DNA from 4 places in the Photobacterium gaetbulicola genome. Region 2 is predicted to be linked to each of the others. Evidence: riboswitches for the same ligand, from Rfam matches in the RefSeq annotation. Region 2 holds a riboswitch; each other region holds the start of a gene.

Region 1 (5,020 bases), on a different contig from region 2:
AATGATGATTACCGTATCGATTACCTGCGCTCTCATGTTGAAGCGATGAAGGATGCAATTGCCGACGGTGTACCTTTGATGGGTTATACGCCATGGGGCTGTATTGACCTAGTGGCGGCGTCGACGGGTGAAATGAGCAAGCGTTATGGCTTTATCTATGTTGATCGCGATAACGAAGGCAACGGTAGTTTGGATCGGACCCCCAAGAAATCCTTCTACTGGTATAAGAAAGTCATTGCGAGCAATGGCGAAGATCTAGCTTAAAACTGAACGGGTTTAACGCCGTTTAGGTTAGATGTGTTCTGTTGTCTGAGGGGAAAACTCTGACAGTTTGCCGGTAAGGCCCACTCTGCTCTTACCGGCTTTTTTGTATATTATTTCACAACATCAAAGGTTGCACTTTCGAGCAACGCAGCGATGGTGTCTTCGAAGCTCATGCCGGCTTCTTTGGCTGCCATCGGGAAGACACTGCGGGTGGTCATTCCCGGCACCGTATTCATTTCGATTAGCCAGATCTTTCCTTCGTTATCGAGGAATGTATCAACTCGTCCCCACCCTCGACAGCCTAGGGTTTTGTAGGCTGTAAGCGCAGCTTCCTGCATGGCTTTTTCTTGTTCTGCCGTTAAGTCTGATGGGCAGTGGTAGGTTGCACTTTGATCACCGAATTTGGCATTCCAGTCAAAGAAACTATCTGATTTGATTTGCACAACCGGCAGGGGCTTGCCATCAAGGATGGCGCAGGTGTATTCACGGCCGGTGATGAACTGTTCGACGAGGATGTCATCGTCGTATTCAAAGGCATCAACCAGGGCATTGAACAGTTCTTCCGGAGAGGAAGCTTTAGACACGCCGATACTGCAGCCTTGGTTCAGTGGTTTGACAACTACCGGGTAGGCAAGGTCGGCCAGTGTCGTTTTGATGGTATCGGTTGGCGTGTGTTTGCTGACCTTGATCCAGTCTGCCGTCGGGAGGCCATTAGAGCGCCAAACTTCTTTGGTCTTTAGTTTGTTGAGGGAGATAGACGAAGCCAATAGGCCACTGCCGGTATAGGGAATCTTGAGTAGATCCAGTAACGCTTGGATATGTCCGCTTTCTCCCATCCCGCCGTGAAGGGCAATGAAAACCTTGTCGAGGTTGAAGAAGCCCTGCAAGGTGATGTCTATGTGTCGAGGATCGATCTTGATAGCCTCATGGCCCAATGACTCAACGGCATCGGCAATGCAATTGCCAGACTTTAATGAGACTTCGCGTTCGCTAGACTCACCCCCATATAATATTCCGATTCTCATGGTGTTGTTCCGATTAAGCTTTACTGTGGAAAGTCGTCAAAGAAAGATCGAGCAATTGCATGCTCGTAAGTGATTGTATAAAAATAAATTTTTAAGTCGCAGATTGCTTGATATTAAATCATGCGTATAGTGCGCGGTGGCTTATTGTAATGATTTGTTATAGAGGGGGAAATTGTATGCCCAATAAATTTGACATTGTGCATAACTTTTCCTTCATGGCAGAGCGTGATGGCTCTTTTTTGACCTGTGGATCGGGCACCGATGTGGCAGGGGGGATGTTGTTACGACTCTCTTTTGGCGAACAAGCTTAGTCATTCAGCAATATCATATAAAAAAAGAGCAAGGCCATGGCCTTGCTCTGAGGTGGGACTGTCGGTGTGCTTTAGCTCGTTATAGGTTCGGCAGCCATAATAGGTTTGCTCTTGCGTACGGCAAAGGCGCAGAATGCCAAGAACCACAGGCCGCTCACTGCCACACCCGCCCATGCCGAGTGGGTGTAGCCAATGGCGAGGTAACCCAGTAGGGCACCGAAAGCAACCGAACAGGCGTATGGTAGCTGGGTCATAACATGGTCCATATGGTGGCAGCCGGCACCGGTTGCCGACAGAATACTGGTGCTGGAAATTGGTGAGCTGTGATCGCCAAATACCGCACCGGCCAGTACCGCCGATAGCATTGGAAGCAGTAGTGCGATGTCGCTGGCAGCCGCAATGTCACCGGCTAGCGGTAGCATGATGCCGAACGTGCCCCAACTGGTGCCGGTCGCAAAGGCCATGGCACAAGATAGCAGGAAGACAACGGCAGGCAGTAGCTCAACCGGCAGGTTGCCGTTAGACATTGAAGCTAGGTAGATGCCGGTTTGCATATCGCGTACAACCGCACCAATCGTCCAAGCAAAGAACAGGATGATAATCGCAGGCATCATGGCTGAAATGCCTTGCGGGGCTGCTTTCATCCAGCTGCCTGCATCTAGCTTCAGACGCAGGGCAAGAGCGATAGACACCACCAAGCTGCAGATCGCACCGTATACTAGCGATGAGCCGACATCGGTGTTCTCAAACGAGCCAATCACGCTGAAGGCTTCGCCATTGGCAGCCAGTACATCGGCACCTGACTGTACCATGAAAAAGACGGTAGCCATCGTCAGGGTCAGGATAGGCAATACCATATCGATCATACCGCCCTTGGCCGACTCCGGCGCTTCAACGTCCAGACCCGCTGGTTTGCCTTTCGATTCATCCCATAGCTTGCCTTCAAGCGCCCACTTCTCATGCTTGCGCATTGGGCCGATATCGAGCTGGAATGCGATCACACACAGCACCATCACCAGCGTGAACACGGCGTAGAGATTCATCGGCATCATCTCAACAAATGCCGATATTGGGCTCTGATCGGTCACGCCATGCGCCACCATGATGCCGCCAACGAGGGCGATGATGTAGGCGCCCCATGATGAGATAGGCATCAGTACACAAACCGGAGCTGCAGTGGAGTCCAGCAGGTAGGCCAATTTCGCGCGTGAGATATTGAAGCGGTCGGTAACCGGACGGCAGATAGCACCTACTGACAGGCTGTGGAAGAAGTCGTCGATAAAGAAGATGAAGACCATCAGGCCGGTGAGAGATTTGGCACTGCGGCGATCCTTACAACGCACCGCTGCCCAGTCGGCAAAGGCCTGCGTTGCACCGGAAACACTCATCAGACTGATCAGTGCGCCAAGCAGCAGCATGAAGATGATCATATTGACGTTATCGCTGTTCATCGCGCCGTCGACCCACACAATGGCCAGCACTTTTCCAACCAGGTACTGCATTGACTCCAGCGGAGAATATTGATTTAGCATCATTGCACCGGCAAAGATACCCGCTCCGAGGGAGAGCAAAACCCGCCTGGTGGTGACCGCAAGGATAACAGCCAGCATGGCAGGGACAACGGACATTAGCGAGTCCGAGAAATCGACAAGGTTCATGATCTCATCACACCTATAAGTTTCAGGTGGAGATCTACCAAAAGGAAGTGTAACTAAGACGCAGAAAAAGAAGACTCGTTACCCCTTCAGGTAGCGCTCCATAGGTAAATACTATGGCAGTTCTGTGCCTATTCGACACAGACCCAGCGACTGAGTTGATAGCTGCAGTCACTTCGGCGCTGACTCCTTTCTCCGGCTTCACAGGTATCACCCTCTGCTCGGTTACTCTTAGGCAGCGCGCCTCTACTGATTTAGGGTTTATCACCGTTAATCCTACTGGATTTGGGCAATAAGTCTAACATTATATACGGCTGAATAATTATGTCAGCTAATAATCAGCTTTTTTCATCTCTACCATTAGAATCTTGGTTTGAAGCGTTGGCCCTTTCCTCGGATTATCCAATTTACCCATTGCTGGGTTTTAACTTTAAGGAGCTAACGTGTTTTCTCGCAAACACTTTGAGTTGATTGATAAACCAACGTTCTTCGGGGCGTTGGGGATGTTGATCTCGGTTGTGGTACCTTTGCTGCTGTTTCCGGCGCAAGGGGCGGAATGGATTGCAATTGCCAAAACTTTTATGACCGATAAGCTCGGTTTTCTGTATCTGGCACTTGGTGTCGGTGCATTTTTCTTTATGATCTATATCGTTTTTTCCGATATCGGACAAATCAAGCTCGGGGACCCCGATGAGCAGCCGGAGTTCACGACGGCATCGTGGGCGGCCATGCTGTTCTGTGGCGGGATCGGCGCCAGTATTCTTTACTGGGGGACGATAGAGTGGGCGTATTACTATCAGGCCCCCCCGTTCCAGTTAGAACCTGGCAGTGAAGAGGCGGTTCGCTGGGCGGCAACCTATGGCTTGTTCCACTGGGGGCCGATTGCATGGTCTATCTATTTGGTGCCAGCGCTGCCGATTGCCTATTTCTTCTATGTCCGCAAGCAGCCTGTGCTGAAGGTATCGGCAGCCTTGATGCCGGTGATCGGCGAAGCCCGCAGCTATGGCTGGCTGGGTAAAGTTATCGATGTGCTGTTTATCTTTGGCTTGCTCGGTGGCGGCGCCACGACACTGGGCCTAGCTGCCCCGTTGATCACCGAAGGGGCCAACTACCTGTTTGGCGTACCGAAAGATACCGTTACTCAAATTATCGTATTGATGCTCTGTACCGCGATCTTTGCTTACTCAGCCTATGCCGGTATGGAGAAGGGCATTAAGTTACTGAGTAATATCAACTTCTGGGGTGCTTTGGGGCTGTTGGCCTTCATTTTAGTGGCCGGGCCGACGATTTTCATGCTGGAAACTGGCTTGGATTCATTGGGCCGTATGTTGTCGAATTTCTTTGTCATGGCGACATGGGCGGAGCCATTCGGTGGCTATGGTACATTTGAAAATACCCATTTCCCACAGGATTGGACAATTTTCTACTGGGCATGGTGGCTAGTGTTTGCCCCGAGCATGGGCTTGTTTGTGGCGAGGATCTCCCGTGGCCGTACGATTAAGCAAATGGTCACCGGGTCGATTTTCTTCGGTTCAATGGGCTGTTTCCTGTTTTTCATGATCTTGGGTAACTATGGCCTGTCGCTTCAGCTTTCCGGGGCGCTGGATGTGGTTGGCATTCTGAATTCAGAAGGTGCGACCAAAGCAATCTTCTCTATTCTTGAGCAGTTGCCGTTTAGCACCTTGGTCATTGCAGCCTTTACCCTGCTTTGTTTGATATTCACAGCCACAACGTTTGACTCGATCTCTTATATCTTGGCATCCGT
Region 2 (5,020 bases):
AAGAGAATGTCGATATCATCGGCCTCTCTGGCCTCATCACCCCTTCGCTGGACGAGATGGTCCATGTCGCGAAAGAGATGGAGCGCCAAGGCTTTGATTTACCGCTGCTCATTGGTGGGGCTACGACGTCCAAGGCTCATACTGCGGTGAAGATCGAGCAGAACTACAGCCATCCTGTGGTGTATGTGAATAACGCTTCCCGCGCGGTGGGGGTATGTACCTCACTGCTCTCAGATGAGCTTCGCCCGGCCTTTGTTGAAAAACTGGATGCGGATTATGTCAGGGTACGTGATCAGCATAGCCGCAAGCGTCCGAGGACCCAGCCGGTCTCGCTCGAGGTGGCAAGGGCTAACAAGGTAGCGATTGACTGGGAAGCGTATTCCCCGCCGATACCACTGAAATCAGGTGTGCAGGTGTTTGATGACTTTGATGTGGCGACCTTGCGTGAGTACATCGACTGGACCCCTTTCTTCATGACTTGGTCGCTGATGGGCAAGTACCCGGCCATTCTTGATCATGAGGAGGTGGGTGAGGAAGCACAGCGCTTGTTCAGCGATGCCAATGCCCTGCTCGATAGGGTCGAGCAGGAAGGCTTGCTCGAAGCCCGTGGTATGTGTGCCATGTTCCCGGCCAACAGTGTCGGTGATGATATCGAGGTGTATACGGATGAGTCGCGTACTGAAGTGGCTAAGGTATTGCACAACCTGCGCCAGCAAACCGAGAAGCCGAAGGGGTTCAATTATTGTTTGTCGGACTATATCGCGCCGAAAGGGAGCGGCAAGGCTGATTGGATTGGGGCCTTTGCGGTAACCGGCGGGATTGGCGAGCGTGAGTTGGCCGATGCCTACAAGGCAGCAGGCGATGATTATAACGCGATCATGATCCAGGCGGTGGCCGACCGGTTGGCAGAAGCCTTTGCCGAGTATCTGCATGAGCAGGTGCGTACGGAGATCTGGGGCTACTCGCCGGATGAGAACTTATCGAATGATGATCTTATCCGTGAGAAATACCAGGGGATCCGTCCTGCGCCAGGGTATCCGGCGTGTCCTGAGCATACCGAGAAAGGCGCGCTGTGGGAGCTATTGCAGGTTGAAGAGACGATTGGTATGTCGCTGACAACCAGTTATGCGATGTGGCCGGGCGCTTCGGTATCGGGCTGGTATTTCTCCCACCCGGACTCGCGCTATTTTGCGATCGCCCAGATCCAGGACGATCAGCGCGACAGCTATGCCGATCGCAAAGGCTGGGAGCAGGCCGAGGCCGAGAAATGGTTGGGCCCGAACCTGCATGGCTAAATGGGGTCACCCTGAACAAAAAAGGCGCTCACTGAGCGCCTTTTTTATTTGCTATCTGCGGGCTCTATCCGCATTGCTGTTACTCGAACAGCCCTTGGTGCAAGACCTTGACCACGTCACGCGACTCTTTGGTTTTGACCAGGAAGCACAAGTTGTGGGTACTGGCACCGAAGCAGATCATGCGCGGGCTGTATTGCTCCAGACGGCTGAATACTTGGGTTGCGGCACCCGGGGCATCGCCGAGCTGGTTGCCAATGAGGGCAACTAAACACAGATCTTGCTCGACTTCCACGCGGCAAAGCTGGCTCAGTTGCTCCATCGCTGCGGCTGGCAGGCTAGGGGCACCACCACCGGTATCGGTTTGGTCGAGGGTCAGTGAAACACTGACTTCCGAAGTGGTGATCAAATCAACCGAGATTTTGTGTTCGGCCAGAATACGGAACACTTCGGACAGGAAGCCGTAGGCATGGAACATATTCAGGCTGGTCAGGGTGACCAGGGTCTGGTTGCAGCGCAGTGCCAGCGCCCGGAATTTCGGCGGCTCGCTGACCTGCTGGCGGATCCAGGTACCACCTTGCTCAGGGGCTTTCGATGAACCGATAAAGACCGGGATCTGTTGGCGGACAGCCGGCAGCAGAGTCGACGGGTGGAGGATCTTGGCTCCGAAGTTTGCCATCTCTGATGCTTCGCTAAAGCTGATTTCGCTGATTGGCTTGGCATTAGCGGTGATGCGCGGGTCTGTTGTATACATGCCCGGTACATCCGTCCAGATCTCCAGAGTTTCTGCGCTGATGGCTTCTGCAACTAGGGCGGCACTGTAATCGCTGCCACCGCGGCCAAGGGTGGTCGTTTCCCCGTCGCTGTTTGAGCCAATGAAGCCTTGAGAAACTATAATGGTATCGCCTTCCAGCAGAGGCTGGAGCTGTGAGTCGGCCAGTTGGCGGATGGTATCAATGTCCGGGATGGCTTTGCCGTACTGGCTGTCGGTACGCATGACAGAGCGAATATCGAAACGCTGGGCTGTCGCCCCCATTTCGTTGAGAATTTGGGTAAATAAGTGCGTCGACAATAGTTCACCATGGGCAACCAACTGATCGGTCAGCTTGGTCGATGGTGACTCCGCGGCTTGCTCGGCGAGGCCTGCCACGTTATTGATGAGTTGTTCTATGTGGCCAGTGACAGTGTCTGGCTGGGCCAGCTTGTCGATAATGTTCTGGTGGATAGAGGTCAGTTTTTGTAGCCGTAGGGAGCGCTGCTCGTTATCGGCAATTCCGTTTGCAAGTTCAACTAGCAGGTTGGTGACGCCGGAACAGGCACTGATCAAAACTACTTTGGCAGCAGCATTTTCCTTGATGATCGTGGCACTTCGGCTCATGGCGGCATGATCGGCTACGCTGGTACCGCCAAATTTCGCTACAGTAATCGGAGGAGGAACAGTAAAGTTATTTTCGACAAAGCTCACGGCGAGTCTCCCAGTAATAAAGAGTATATACGTATTTATCAGGGGGCTCGGGATGGTAGTCCCGACAAAAAAGTCAGGAGAGCAAAAAGGTAAGATGTAAACCGGTACAACAACCAGAAGCTCCCCATCTATCCATTACCATAGTGAATAGATGACAGCCAGAAGGATTCAACCTTCGTAGCCGATACGCCATGCCCCCTGTCATGCCGTATCTCGGCGTTACTCCCCCTCTCCAGACTGCTTCGGGGTGGGGCCCCGCAACCTAGATACCTGGGTAACGCTCCTCTTCTGTCTGCCCCTGAGAAAGCTATTTCTCAGGATGAACAAAAAACGTTCTATATTGAACCGGATTTCCTGGTCTTTTGTCAATTAGATAGAGGTAAATTATGCATAAAATTTGCAAAAAGTTGTCACGAACAGGAGTGGGCGCTATCTGCCCGAGGTCATGGTGATTTGGTATAAGCATAATTAGCATATAGCTGATATAGTCAATCAGTACCTTACAATAACTGATCTACAGTCACGCTTACCGCCAGGGAGGAAAACAACAATGACGATTGGCAGCTTCTATCCACCACAGCGCACTCTGATGGGGCCGGGTCCATCGGATATCTACCCTCAGGTGCTGCAGGCTCTGAGCCGTCCGACCATTGGTCACCTAGACCCATTGTTTATCGGCATGATGGATGAGCTCAAGCAATTGCTGCAATATGCTTTCCAGACGCAAAATACCTTCACCATTGCCGTATCGGCGCCGGGCAGTGCCGGTATGGAGGCCTGTTTTGTCAACTTGGTTGAGCCGGGTGACAAGGTGATAGTCTGCCGCAACGGTGTATTTGGCGATCGGATGCGCGAGAATGTCGAGCGCTGCGGTGGCGTGGCGGTCATGGTCGATAACAACTGGGGTGAACCTGTTGATCCTGCCTTGGTAGCCCAAGCACTCGAGAGCCACCCCGATGCGAAGATCGTGGCCTTTGTCCATGCCGAGACCTCGACCGGGGCATTGAGTGATGCTGAGGCAATTGCCAAGCTGGCCAGAGCCCATGACTGCCTGACCATTGTCGATGCCGTCACATCACTGGGGGGCGTGCCCCTGCTGGTGGACGAATGGCAGCTGGATGCGGTGTACTCCGGTAGCCAGAAATGTTTGTCCTGTGTCCCGGGGCTGTCGCCGTTAACCTTTTCTGAGAAGGCCGTGGCTAAGATCCAGAGCCGCCAGGCACCGGTTCAAAGCTGGTTCCTCGACCAGAGCTTGGTGCTGGGGTACTGGAGCGGTGAAGGCAAGCGAAGCTATCACCATACCGCACCGGTAAACAGCCTGTATGCGTTGCATGAAGCCTTGGTGCTGTTGCAAAACGAGGGCTTGGAGAATGCCTGGCAGCGCCATAAGGATATCCACCTGGAGCTGCGTGAAGGGCTGGAGCAGTTGGGCATTGAATTCGTGGTTGATGAGGCGCATCGACTGCCACAGCTTAATGCGGTCTATATTCCTGACGGTATTGATGATGCCGAGGTGAGGAAAACCCTGTTGGAGCGCTACAACCTGGAAATTGGTGCCGGACTTGGTGCGCTGGCTGGCAAGGCGTGGCGTATTGGTTTGATGGGGTATGCCGCCCGCAGTGAAAATGTCGCGCTGTGCCTACGTGCACTGGAGACCACGCTGAAATAACCGACCTTCGGTGACGGCATGGAGAAATGGCTACCGCGAGGTAGCCATTTTTTGTTGGGCATCAGGGCATTTCCGGCTTGTCCGACTGTGGAGACGCAGCGTCAGGAGATGAAAAGGTACGGCCAGGATAAAGGTACTGGGCCTCATCCAGGATTTGCTCCGCCCGGTTGTGTTGCCCCAGCTGGTAATAAGCCGTGACCAGATTTTGGTACAGCTCAGGACGTGGCCATCGCTTGGCCTTTTGCTGGGCCCAGTTGATGTACTCCTGGATTAGGGTGGGGTTGTCGCTGGCGACCCCAAGCTGCAATTGGGTAAGATGCAAATCCCACTCAAACCGGTTCTGCCATGCCCAAGGGTTATTGACCCGCAACAGATAGTCAACATTGGCGGGGCGGCTGGTTTCGTACTGGGTCAGCTGGGCGCCGGAGTAGAGGGTTGTCGCCATAAAACCGGTGGTGATGAGTGGCAGCGTCAGTACCAGTGCCCGGATCGATAGGATGTAGCGCATGTTTTGCTTGTAGTACTTGGCCGTCAGGTTATCGACCCAGTAAATCAACAAGATGAAGATCACCCAGTGGACCAGAGAGTGGTAGA
Region 3 (5,020 bases), on a different contig from region 2:
GGCAATTGTCCAGGACAATAACAGTGGTCAAGTACTGATGCTCGGCTACATGAATGATGAAGCTCTGAGTAAAACCCTTGAGACAAAGCAAGTCACTTTTTGGTCTCGGACCAAAGCGCGCTTGTGGACCAAGGGCGAGACCTCGGGCAACGTGCTGCAGCTAAAAAGCATCAAGCTCGATTGCGATCAGGACACCCTGTTGGTGAAAGTCGACCCTATCGGCCCGACCTGCCACCTGGGTACCACCACCTGTTTTGACAATGACACTGCCGAAGAAGGACAAGTCGAGCAGCCTGCTCTGGTGTTCCTTCATCAACTTGAGCAGGTCTTGGCTGCTCGTAAAGGTGCCGATCCTGAGTCGTCCTACACTGCCAGCCTGTATGCCCGTGGGACCAAGCGGATTTCGCAGAAGGTGGGCGAAGAAGGGGTTGAAGTCGCGCTTGCGGCAACGTCGGGTGACAAGGCGGAGTTAGTCTGTGAGTCAGCCGATCTGATCTACCACTTACTGGTACTGCTGCAAGATCAGGGGATGTCCCTGTCGGATGTCACCGCCAAGTTGCAAGAGCGCCACAAATAGCCGAAACAGTACCCCCGATAAAACAAAGCCCAGAGTGATCTGGGCTTTGTTGCTTATCGAACCATATACGCTAGGAATCAGCAACTTACTAACGGCCAAGCGCCTCTTTATAGTGCTTGCGGCACACCGAAACATAGCGGTCATTGCCGCCGATTTCGACCTGGTCGCCGTCAGCAATCGCCTTGCCGCTGGCATCTTGACGGATCACCATATTGGCTTTACGACCACAATGGCAAATAGTTTTCAATTCTACCAATTTATCTGCCCACGCGAGCAAATAACGGCTGCCTTCAAACAGCTCACCACGAAAGTCACTGCGCAAGCCATAGCAAAGCACCGGAATATTCAGCTTGTCGACGACTTCGGTTAATTGGTACACCTGCACTTTGGTCAAGAATTGGCATTCATCAATCAGCACACAGTCAACTTTCTTGGTCGCATTCATATCCTGCAGACGAGCATACAGATCATCGCTGGTACTGAACAGCTCAGCATCTTCCTGCAAACCAATTCGCGAACTGACCTTGCCTTTACCGTAACGGTCATCAATTGCAGCGGTGAAAATCACCGGCGTCATGCCGCGCTCGCGGTAATTAAAAGATGACTGCAATAATGTTGTCGACTTACCCGCATTCATTGCCGAGTAATAGAAATACATCTGGGCCATTAAGCTTCCCTAGTAATACGATTGGTGCGTAAAAAATCAGCCGAGATGCTACAGAAAAGCCCTTCAGATTGAAAGGCGCAAGCTCACCTTCTTTATGACCAATTGAGATTAAATCAAAGAAATTTGGACTAACGAGCAAAAATAAAAAAGCCTGTATCAAATACAGGCTTTTTCATCAGCATGCTATCAGCATTAAGCGTTCGCAGCCGCTTCCTGAGGACGGCGTGCAAGCCAGTACAGGGCGATACAAGCCAGGGCAAAGGCGAAAGTTGCCGTCATGAACGAAACCGCGAGAGAGCCAGTAAAGCCCAGTACCAGGAAACCAACGGTCGATACCACAGCCACAGACAGTGCATAAGGCAGCTGCGTTGATACGTGATCAATGTGGTGGCAGCGAGCACCGGTTGACGACAGGATAGTCGTATCGGAAATTGGCGAGCAGTGATCACCAAATACCGAACCGGCCAATACCGCGCCAAGCATCGGCAACATCAGCATAATGTCGGTGGCAGCAGCCAGATCACCGGCAATCGGCAACATAATACCGAACGTCCCCCACGACGTACCGGTCGAGAATGCCATCAGGCCTGCTAGCAAGAAAAGAATCGCCGGCAGCATCATTGGATTAATGCTACCCTCAACCAAGGTCGATAGGTATTTACCCGTCGCCATGTCACTGATCACCGAGCCGATGCTCCAAGCAAACAACAGGATCAAGATCGCGCCAAACATCGACTTGGCCCCAATCCACAGCGTAGAGGCCACATCTGCCATTGGAATGCGCTGGCGGAAAACAGGGATAAGTGCAGCAGCCAAACCAACCAGGCCACCGTATACCAGAGACATACCGACATCGGTATTCTCGAACGCACCCAGAACGCTAAACGCGAGACCATCCGCTGCCAGCGCCTGATAGCCGGTAAACAGCATAAAGAAGAACGTTGCCACAATCAGGGTTACGATTGGCATTACCAGATCGGCAACACGACCATTCTTGCTTTCTTCAATTTCCAGTTCGTCGTTGAGATCCTTGGCACGGCTGTCTACATCACCCTCGTCGAAACCACGGCAGTGACTCGCTTCCAGTTCATGCTTTTTCATCGGGCCCACATCAATTTGGAACCAAGCCACGACAAACACCATCAACAGAGCGAATACCGCATAAAAGTTCATCGGTGCCAGCTGCATAAATGCGCCTAGCGGCGAGTATTCCGTCACCCCGTGCGACACCAAGATACCGCCGATCAAGGTAATGATATATGCACCCCAGCTAGAAGCCGGCATCAACACACACATTGGTGCGGCAGTTGAATCTAGAATATAAGCCAACTTGGCACGGGAGACATAGAAACGATCAGTCACCGGGCGAGAAATCGAGCCAACCGCCAAACTATTGAAATAGTCATCAACAAAGATAAATACGCCTAAGAAGGCAGCCAGCAGTTTAGCACCGCGCTTGCTCTTGATTTTCGTCTGGGCCCATTCAGCAAACGCACGAGTACCGCCAGAAAGTGTCAGCAAGGCCGTGGTCATACCCAGCAAAATAAGGAAAGCAACAATACTCATGTTCCAGCTGTTGATGGCACCGTCTTCAATAAACAGCCCTTCAACCGTGGTACCGATATAGCTGGCCGTACCACCGACAGAGAAATCTGTCAGCAGGAATGCGCCCAACAGGACACCGACACCCAAAGAAACTAAAACACGACGAGTTAGGATAGCCAAGCCCAGCGCAACCAAAGGAGGCAACAACGACATGGCAGAATGTGAAAAATCTACAATATTCATGATCTCGACTACAACCGATCCTGGTTGGAGATCTACTGCTTAACACGACATCTTGTCGTGTGTAGAAGAGCATTAGGAAGAGAAGTTACCCTTTTCCGACTCCACAGTAGCGCTCCATAGTTAATGTAATTATATACTATGGCAGTGTTGCCCCTGTTCGGTGACAACCCCAGCAAGCAGGCTTGATAGTCCATACTTACTTCGGCATCGGCTCCTTTCGCAAACCCTCATCGGAATCACCCTAAGATTTACTACTAATAGACGATGCGCCTCTACCCTTAGTCTAGGTATGGTCAATTCTACGGAATAGATATCCAAATGCAATAAGTTAGGATGAAAAAAATCACAAAAATAGTGAATAGTCTTGCCTGGAAGTACAAAAATCATCCACTTAATAGCAAATTATTATACCTTCCACATATGAAATTGATGGCAAATATTTAACAGCCCCCGTAGATTTTGGATAAGAATATTTACTTATCTTGACCATTACAATTTATTACAAATGAGAAATGAACCTGATAAATGACAAAAAATTAAATGAACCCTTCATTTTTTATTTGGCATCACTGTATTAAAAGTATTATTATTGCAATTATTGAATCGTCACTGCTATTATTAATTTATAGTTTTAGGCCTACAGGAAATAAAAAATGTCTGATGCAATGAAAGCGCTACTTAACCTTCGCAGCCTTCGCGCACTTTCTCGCGAATATTCTCTTGAACAACTACAGGAAGCGCTAGAAAAACTTCAAACTGTTGTTTCTGAGCGTGAGGAAGCAGAAGCTGAAGAGCTAGCTAAAGAAAAAGAACGTACAGAGAAACTAGCCCAATACCGTGAAATGCTTCTTGCTGATGGTATTGACCCTGAAGAACTTCTAGCCACGCTAAATAAAGCACCAAAAGCAAAGCGTGCACAGCGTCCAGCGAAATACCGTTTCATCGATGAAAATGGTGAAGAGAAAACTTGGACTGGCCAAGGCCGTACTCCAAGCGCACTAAAAAAAGCTCTGGACGAAGGCAAGTCTCTAGAAGATTTTGAAATTTAATATTTCGAATATTCTTTGCTAATTATCGAAAAAACCCGGCCTAGCCGGGTTTTTTTATATAAACAGCCAGCACAGCAATCAAGCGGACAAGTAGTTGATTTTAAACAACAAGTAACAATCAGCACCTCCGAGTGCCTTACTTACCCCCCATAGCTAACGGTTAATTTAATTTCACGCCAAACCAATAAGCCAGCACATGACTTTCTCCAGAGCACAAAAAACCAGACTTATTAGTCTGGTTTTTTTCATGTTTGGGGATCAGCGTATTTGATCAGCCAAATGGCTTACGGCCAAGGCGAAATAATGCGAACGGTTCCACTTGAGCAACGACTGATAATTACCGTAAATCAAATAGGCACGACCTTGTTTATCATCAGGTTGAATAAGCCAGGCATCTATTTCAACACTAGGAAGCGCCTTGCCGTTGAGACGCCGAACACCTAACTGCTGCCATTCTGCCAAACTACGGGCTTTGCTCATTTCTACACCAAGCAATGACGCATCAATTGAAGCGGGGGCTGAAACTTGCCGGCCCCAGGTATATTGATCATCCCAACCGGCTTTATTCAAATAATTCGCCGCAGAAGCAAAAACATCAGCCTCTGTCTGCCAAATATCAATCCTACCGTCATTGTTGCCATCGACAGCATACGACAGGAATGAGGTTGGCATAAACTGTGGCTGCCCCATAGCTCCCGCCCAAGATCCTTTCATATCTTCAGGGCTAATATGACCGGCATCCAATATTTCCAATGCAGCCATTACCTGCCCACGGAAAAACGCTTCACGCCGACCTTCATAGGCCAGTGTAGATAACGCTTCAACCACATTATAATTACCCATCAAGCGGCCAAAATTACTTTCAACCCCCCATAAAGCGACAATAAATCGTGGTTGCACGCCGTACTGCTTACCGATTTTATCTAACGTAGATTTATG
Region 4 (5,020 bases), on a different contig from region 2:
TATTAACTACTGCCGCAAAGTGTTATCTCACCAACCGGACATCATTGCCGACAACGGTGCTGATTTGCACGAGCTCATTTTTACCGAGCCAGAATTTAGCGGTTTTCAAACTTCACTGCTAGGGGCCACGGAGGAAACCACCACCGGGGCTAACCGCTTGCGTGAAGACTTCCATGCTGACAAGTTCAGCACCTTGATCATCAATGATACCCAAGCCAAACGTATTATCGAAAACCGTTTCGGTGTGGGTTCATCCGTTGTCGATGGCATCATGCGCGCCACCAACGTCATGCTGCACGGCAAGAAGGTCGTGGTGATTGGTTATGGTTATTGCGGCTCCGGTACGGCGCAGCGCCTGCGAGGTATGGGGGCCCATGTTACCGTCGTTGAGTCCAACCCACTGACATTGCTTGAAGCGCATATGGAAGGCTTCTACACCTCAACCTTGGAAGAGGCTTTGCCGGATGCCGACATGGTCGTCACCATTACTGGCCGTGACAACGTGCTGCGTAAGGAGCACTTCGAATTGATGCGCGACAATACGATTATCGCCAATGCGGGGCATTTCCAGCGTGAAATCAACCTTGCGGATTTGGCTGCGGTGAGCCAAAGCCAGGATAAGATCCGTCCTCATGTAACGGCTTACCAACTTGAAGAAAAGCAGCTGTTCGTCCTGTCGGATGCCAACCTTGTTAACCTATCGGCGGGTGACGGAAACCCGATAGAAATTATGGATCTCGGCCTGGCATTGCAGTCGCTCAGTTTAGAGCGTATCGCCCTTAACCGGGACTCGCTGCAGAATATTCCTCAACCGGTCCCTTTCGATATCGAAATGCAAGTTGCTGAACTTGCTGTGAAACACTGGATTAACCACTAACTTTGCAACCACCTCGGGTATGCTGCGCCCGAGGTATTTTTGCCGTCACCCTGTCCAACCTCATGAGCGCGACGATAGCCGGTTTTTTTTCTCGTTTTAGCCATTGATGAGGGGGGAGATACTATGGTGGTGTGCTTGAGTTGCTGAACGGATTGTTAGTGTCCCCAAAATTTTTTTTAAGATTTGTCAAAATTTCACTGCATAATTTTTGCCCAGCTGTTATGATGTGCGGGCTCAAATAGAGAAGAGTTATTTAATGCAACATCAAGTACAAGTTAAACCATCTGATACTTCTACGTTTTCGTGCTGTATCTAACTGTTTCCCTTATATTTATCGTCACATTAATAATTCAATTGTTACTGATCGCTGTTGATAGCGATTTAAATGAATTTACATAAGGGACAACACATGTCTAAGTCTACTGGTATCGTTAAGTGGTTTAACGAAGAAAAAGGTTTCGGTTTCATCACTCAAGAGAACGGCGGTGCAGACGTATTCGTACACTTCCGCGCAATCGCTTCTGAAGGTTTCAAGACTCTTTCTGAAGGTCAGAAAGTTTCTTTTGACGTAGAGCAAGGCCAGAAAGGTCCTCAAGCTGCAAACGTAGTTACTCTATAAGTCATTGAACTTATTTTAAGAAAATGCTGGCCTAGGCCAGCATTTTTTGTATCTGCTATATACCCAAGGTACTTCCTGCACCTTGAGGTAACTTGGGTATCTCTGATCCCTGAACATCTCTTATACCTCTTTTTTATTTGAGGAAGGTAGGATGGAGATGGGTAAATATGCAACCTTTTCCTCCGCTGTTTCACCTTTACTTTGATTTCCACGCAGGCTCCTTTAGCTCAAATCCGGCAACGCTAAGACGACTTCAGATAAATACTGACATGATATTTGCGACTTGAAAGCAAAAAACAGCCCATGTGGTTATTGTTGCTGCAAGATTGGTAGTCGGCAGTGCAAAGTTTTGTTAAATAAGTGTTTAATGAAATATATTATGTGATCTTCGTCACGCTATGACGTCAAGTTGATTTGGATTATCTGTTTTTGTGTTTTATTCAATATAGAGCGGGTGGTTATTCACTGCCTGCAACGTAGAGGCGCATTGCCTAACAGTAGTTTAGTGAAGGTCGACAGCCGGTGAAGCTAAGCGAAAGGAGTCAATGCCGAAGTGGTTTTGGTCGTCAGCCAAGCTGCTGGGGTTGTTCTTAATAGGAGCAGCACTGTCATCTCGGGCCCTGCCCGGATGGAGAGCTACAGCAATATTTGTTTTCGAACAGGTAAGTTCACCTACCGATTTCGTACAGCCTTTGTCGCTCGCGTACTCCTTACGCCCCTCCTCTACATACTCACACTTTATTGATGTTGTTTATTAGGAGAAGTCTACGAATGGCTGATTACGGATTATTGTCCATCGTACCCGCGGTGCTGGCGCTGATACTCGCCTTTACCACTCGGCATGTTGTTTTGGCTCTGGGCGTTGCAGTGATCAGCGGCATGCTGATCTTAACCAAGGGCCACCCTGTCGATACTGCGTTGATGTTCTTGTCTGATGGGCCGTTCACTCAGCTCGCATCGGGCAGCAACGCACAGATCATTATTGTTATTACTATCATTTCTGGCTTTATCTACCTGGTCGAGCAAAGCGGTGGCATGGCTGCATTTTCGACCATGGCGACCCGTTATGTGTCATCACCATTGAAAGCCCAGCTTGCGACCTGGGCAACCGGGATCGGGGTGTTTTTTACCGACTCGGGCAACTCGCTGATCCTCGGCCCGATGTTCTCGCCAATCTACAACAAGCTCAAGCTGAGCAAGGAGAAACTGGCCTTCATCATCGACTCGACCTCGTCACCGATTTGTGTGCTGATCCCGATTATTAGCTGGGGTGTTTACTCGCAGGGTCTGATTGAGAACGCGTTCGATAACATGGGCCAGCCGGTCGATGGTTTTGCGACTTTCCTTCAGGTGATCCCTTACCAGCTCTATGCCTTGCTGGCACTGTTCAGTGTGCCTGTCTATGCGGTGCTAAAAAAAGACTGGGGGCCAATGGCCGAAGCCGAGCAGCAAGCCCGCCAGCAGGCTGAGGTGAGCGTGCAATCTGCGGATGACCAGCAGGTGAAATCAGGCCGTATCTCACTGATTGTATTGCCACTGGCGGTACTGTTTGGCTCGCTAATCGCGCTGTTCACCTATAATTACCACTTGCATGGCGCCATCAATGGCCCTGTGATCCGTGCATCGCTGGGTACCAGCTATCTGATTGCCTCGGTAACGGCGATTGCCTATTACGCCTACACCAAAACTATGACCGCCTCGACAGCCTTCAACACTTTTGTGTCGGGAATGCAGCGGATCATGCTAATTTTGGTTATCTTGCTATTGGCATGGACCTTGGGTGATATCTGTAAATCACTGGGGACTGGGGACTATATTAGCCAGGTGATGAATGACCGCTTGCCGGTGTTCATGCTGCCTGCATTGATTTTCATTATCGGCAGTTTTATCTCGGTGGCAACAGGTTCGTCGTGGGGTACCTTCGCCATCCTGATCCCGATTGCGGTACCGGTTGCCAGTGCACTGGGCGCCGACCCGCTGATTTGTATTGGTGCCGCGCTAAGTGGCGGCATGCTGGGGGATCACTCATCACCGATTTCCGACACCACGATCCTCAGCTCGATGTCGACCGGATGTGATCATGTTTCCCATGTCCGTACTCAGTTCCCGTACGCTATTTTGACTGGCGTGACCGCCAGCATCGGCTTCATGGTTGCCGAAATCACTCGTAGCCCGTACACCATTGTATTGGCCGCCGTATTGCAAGTTGCACTGATTGTGTTGATGGTGCGCCGTCAGGCCGCAGCCAGCCCAGTTACCGCTTAAATAGCGATTGCTATTACGAGCTACCGTTTAAAAAAAGGATTGAAAATGAACACACTATTTTGGCTAAGAGATGAAGTAAAAGTGGGTGAGCACCGCACCGCATTGACACCTACCGGAGCCAAAGCCCTGATTGATGCGGGTGCCCAAGTGATCGTCGAGCGCAGCGATACTCGCATTTTTCCTGATCAGGCCTATGTCGATGTGGGCTGTGAGCTGGCGGCAGGCCATAGCTGGACTGACGCTCCGGAGCACGCCTATATCTTGGGTTTGAAAGAACTGGCTGAAGACGATTTCCCGCTTAAGCACCAGCACATTTATTTTGCCCATGCCTTCAAGGGGCAGGATGAAGCGGTGCAGATCCTGTCGCGCTTCAATGCCGGTGGCGGCCAAATCCTTGACTTGGAATTCCTCCAGGACGAAATGGGCAAGCGTGTTTGTGCCTTTGGTTACTGGGCTGGCTACGTTGGCGCAGCGATTGGTCTATCGGGTTATATCCACCATTTACACTGTAAAGACGTGTTCGGCTCGGTGGGCAGCTACCCTGATCGCGACCATTACCTAGCGGTACTGCGCGAGCAGGTTGCGACACTATCAGAGATGCCTAAGGTATTGGTTATCGGTCAGTTTGGCCGCTGTGGCCGTGGCGCGCTGGACTTGTTTGCCGAGCTGGGTATCGATGCCGACGGCTGGGATATTGAAGAAACCAAAGCTGGCGGCCCGTTCACCGCAATCAATGATTACGACATCTTGGTTAACTGTGCTTACCTAGCAGAAGGCACGCCTCCGTTCATCACCAAGGAAAGCCTAGGTGAGAACCCACGCCTGAGCATGGTCAGCGATGTCAGCTGCGATCCGAACAACCCGGATAACCCAATCCGCATCTACAGCCAAAGCACCAAGTTGGCGAAGCCGATTATTGAGTCGGAGGTCAGCGGGTTATATGTGCAGGCGGTCGACCACCTACCGACAGTACTGCCGAAAGAAAGCAGCGAAGATTTCGCCGGTCAGCTGCTGCCGCATCTTCTGACTCTGTGCAAAAGTGAAGATCCCAACGGCGTCTGGGCAAGGGCACGTGATTTCTACGCGACGGCGCAGAACATTGTAAAGTAAACATCGCGGCGATTTGCCTAGGCCAATGAGAGAAGGGGATCTACGTTTGTTAGGTCCCTTTTTTATACCAATGAATCGAAGTCTTAATGGTGTGACCTATGCGAATAAGCTTTACCACGTGACACATTTTTGGACAATTCTGTGTCAGG

Evidence for each region. A riboswitch is a leader RNA that binds a small molecule or an ion and turns the genes downstream of it on or off. The one in region 2 is predicted to bind lysine.
Region 1: linked by a shared signal. The riboswitch ahead of C9J03_RS03030 (Na+/H+ antiporter NhaC family protein) and the one ahead of lysC (lysine-sensitive aspartokinase 3) in region 2 are both predicted to bind lysine.
Region 3: linked by a shared signal. The riboswitch ahead of C9J03_RS14510 (Na+/H+ antiporter NhaC family protein) and the one ahead of lysC (lysine-sensitive aspartokinase 3) in region 2 are both predicted to bind lysine.
Region 4: linked by a shared signal. The riboswitch ahead of C9J03_RS04045 (Na+/H+ antiporter NhaC family protein) and the one ahead of lysC (lysine-sensitive aspartokinase 3) in region 2 are both predicted to bind lysine.

The regions. Positions count from the first base shown of each region.
Region 1 covers NZ_PYME01000003.1:4,852-9,871, reverse strand. Annotated here, with positions in the region: gene C9J03_RS03040 (6-phospho-beta-glucosidase) at 1-264, shown strand, start outside; gene C9J03_RS03035 (D-alanine--D-alanine ligase) at 375-1,289, opposite strand; gene C9J03_RS27080 (hypothetical protein) at 1,466-1,600, shown strand; gene C9J03_RS03030 (Na+/H+ antiporter NhaC family protein) at 1,672-3,258, opposite strand; lysine riboswitch at 3,342-3,512, opposite strand; gene C9J03_RS03025 (BCCT family transporter) at 3,699-5,020, shown strand, end outside.
Region 2 covers NZ_PYME01000032.1:54,029-59,048, reverse strand. Annotated here, with positions in the region: gene metH (methionine synthase) at 1-1,295, shown strand, start outside; gene lysC (lysine-sensitive aspartokinase 3) at 1,375-2,757, opposite strand; lysine riboswitch at 2,867-3,053, opposite strand; gene C9J03_RS22170 (pyridoxal-phosphate-dependent aminotransferase family protein) at 3,308-4,426, shown strand; gene C9J03_RS22165 (PglL family O-oligosaccharyltransferase) at 4,488-5,020, opposite strand, start outside.
Region 3 covers NZ_PYME01000015.1:104,115-109,134, forward strand. Annotated here, with positions in the region: gene hisIE (bifunctional phosphoribosyl-AMP cyclohydrolase/phosphoribosyl-ATP diphosphatase HisIE) at 1-577, shown strand, start outside; gene C9J03_RS14505 (thymidine kinase) at 666-1,244, opposite strand; gene C9J03_RS14510 (Na+/H+ antiporter NhaC family protein) at 1,437-3,032, opposite strand; lysine riboswitch at 3,132-3,315, opposite strand; gene C9J03_RS14515 (H-NS family histone-like protein) at 3,686-4,081, shown strand; gene C9J03_RS14520 (lytic murein transglycosylase) at 4,340-5,020, opposite strand, start outside.
Region 4 covers NZ_PYME01000003.1:274,266-279,285, forward strand. Annotated here, with positions in the region: gene C9J03_RS04035 (adenosylhomocysteinase) at 1-877, shown strand, start outside; gene cspE (transcription antiterminator/RNA stability regulator CspE) at 1,287-1,496, shown strand; lysine riboswitch at 1,966-2,143, shown strand; gene C9J03_RS04045 (Na+/H+ antiporter NhaC family protein) at 2,268-3,761, shown strand; gene C9J03_RS04050 (saccharopine dehydrogenase) at 3,807-4,871, shown strand.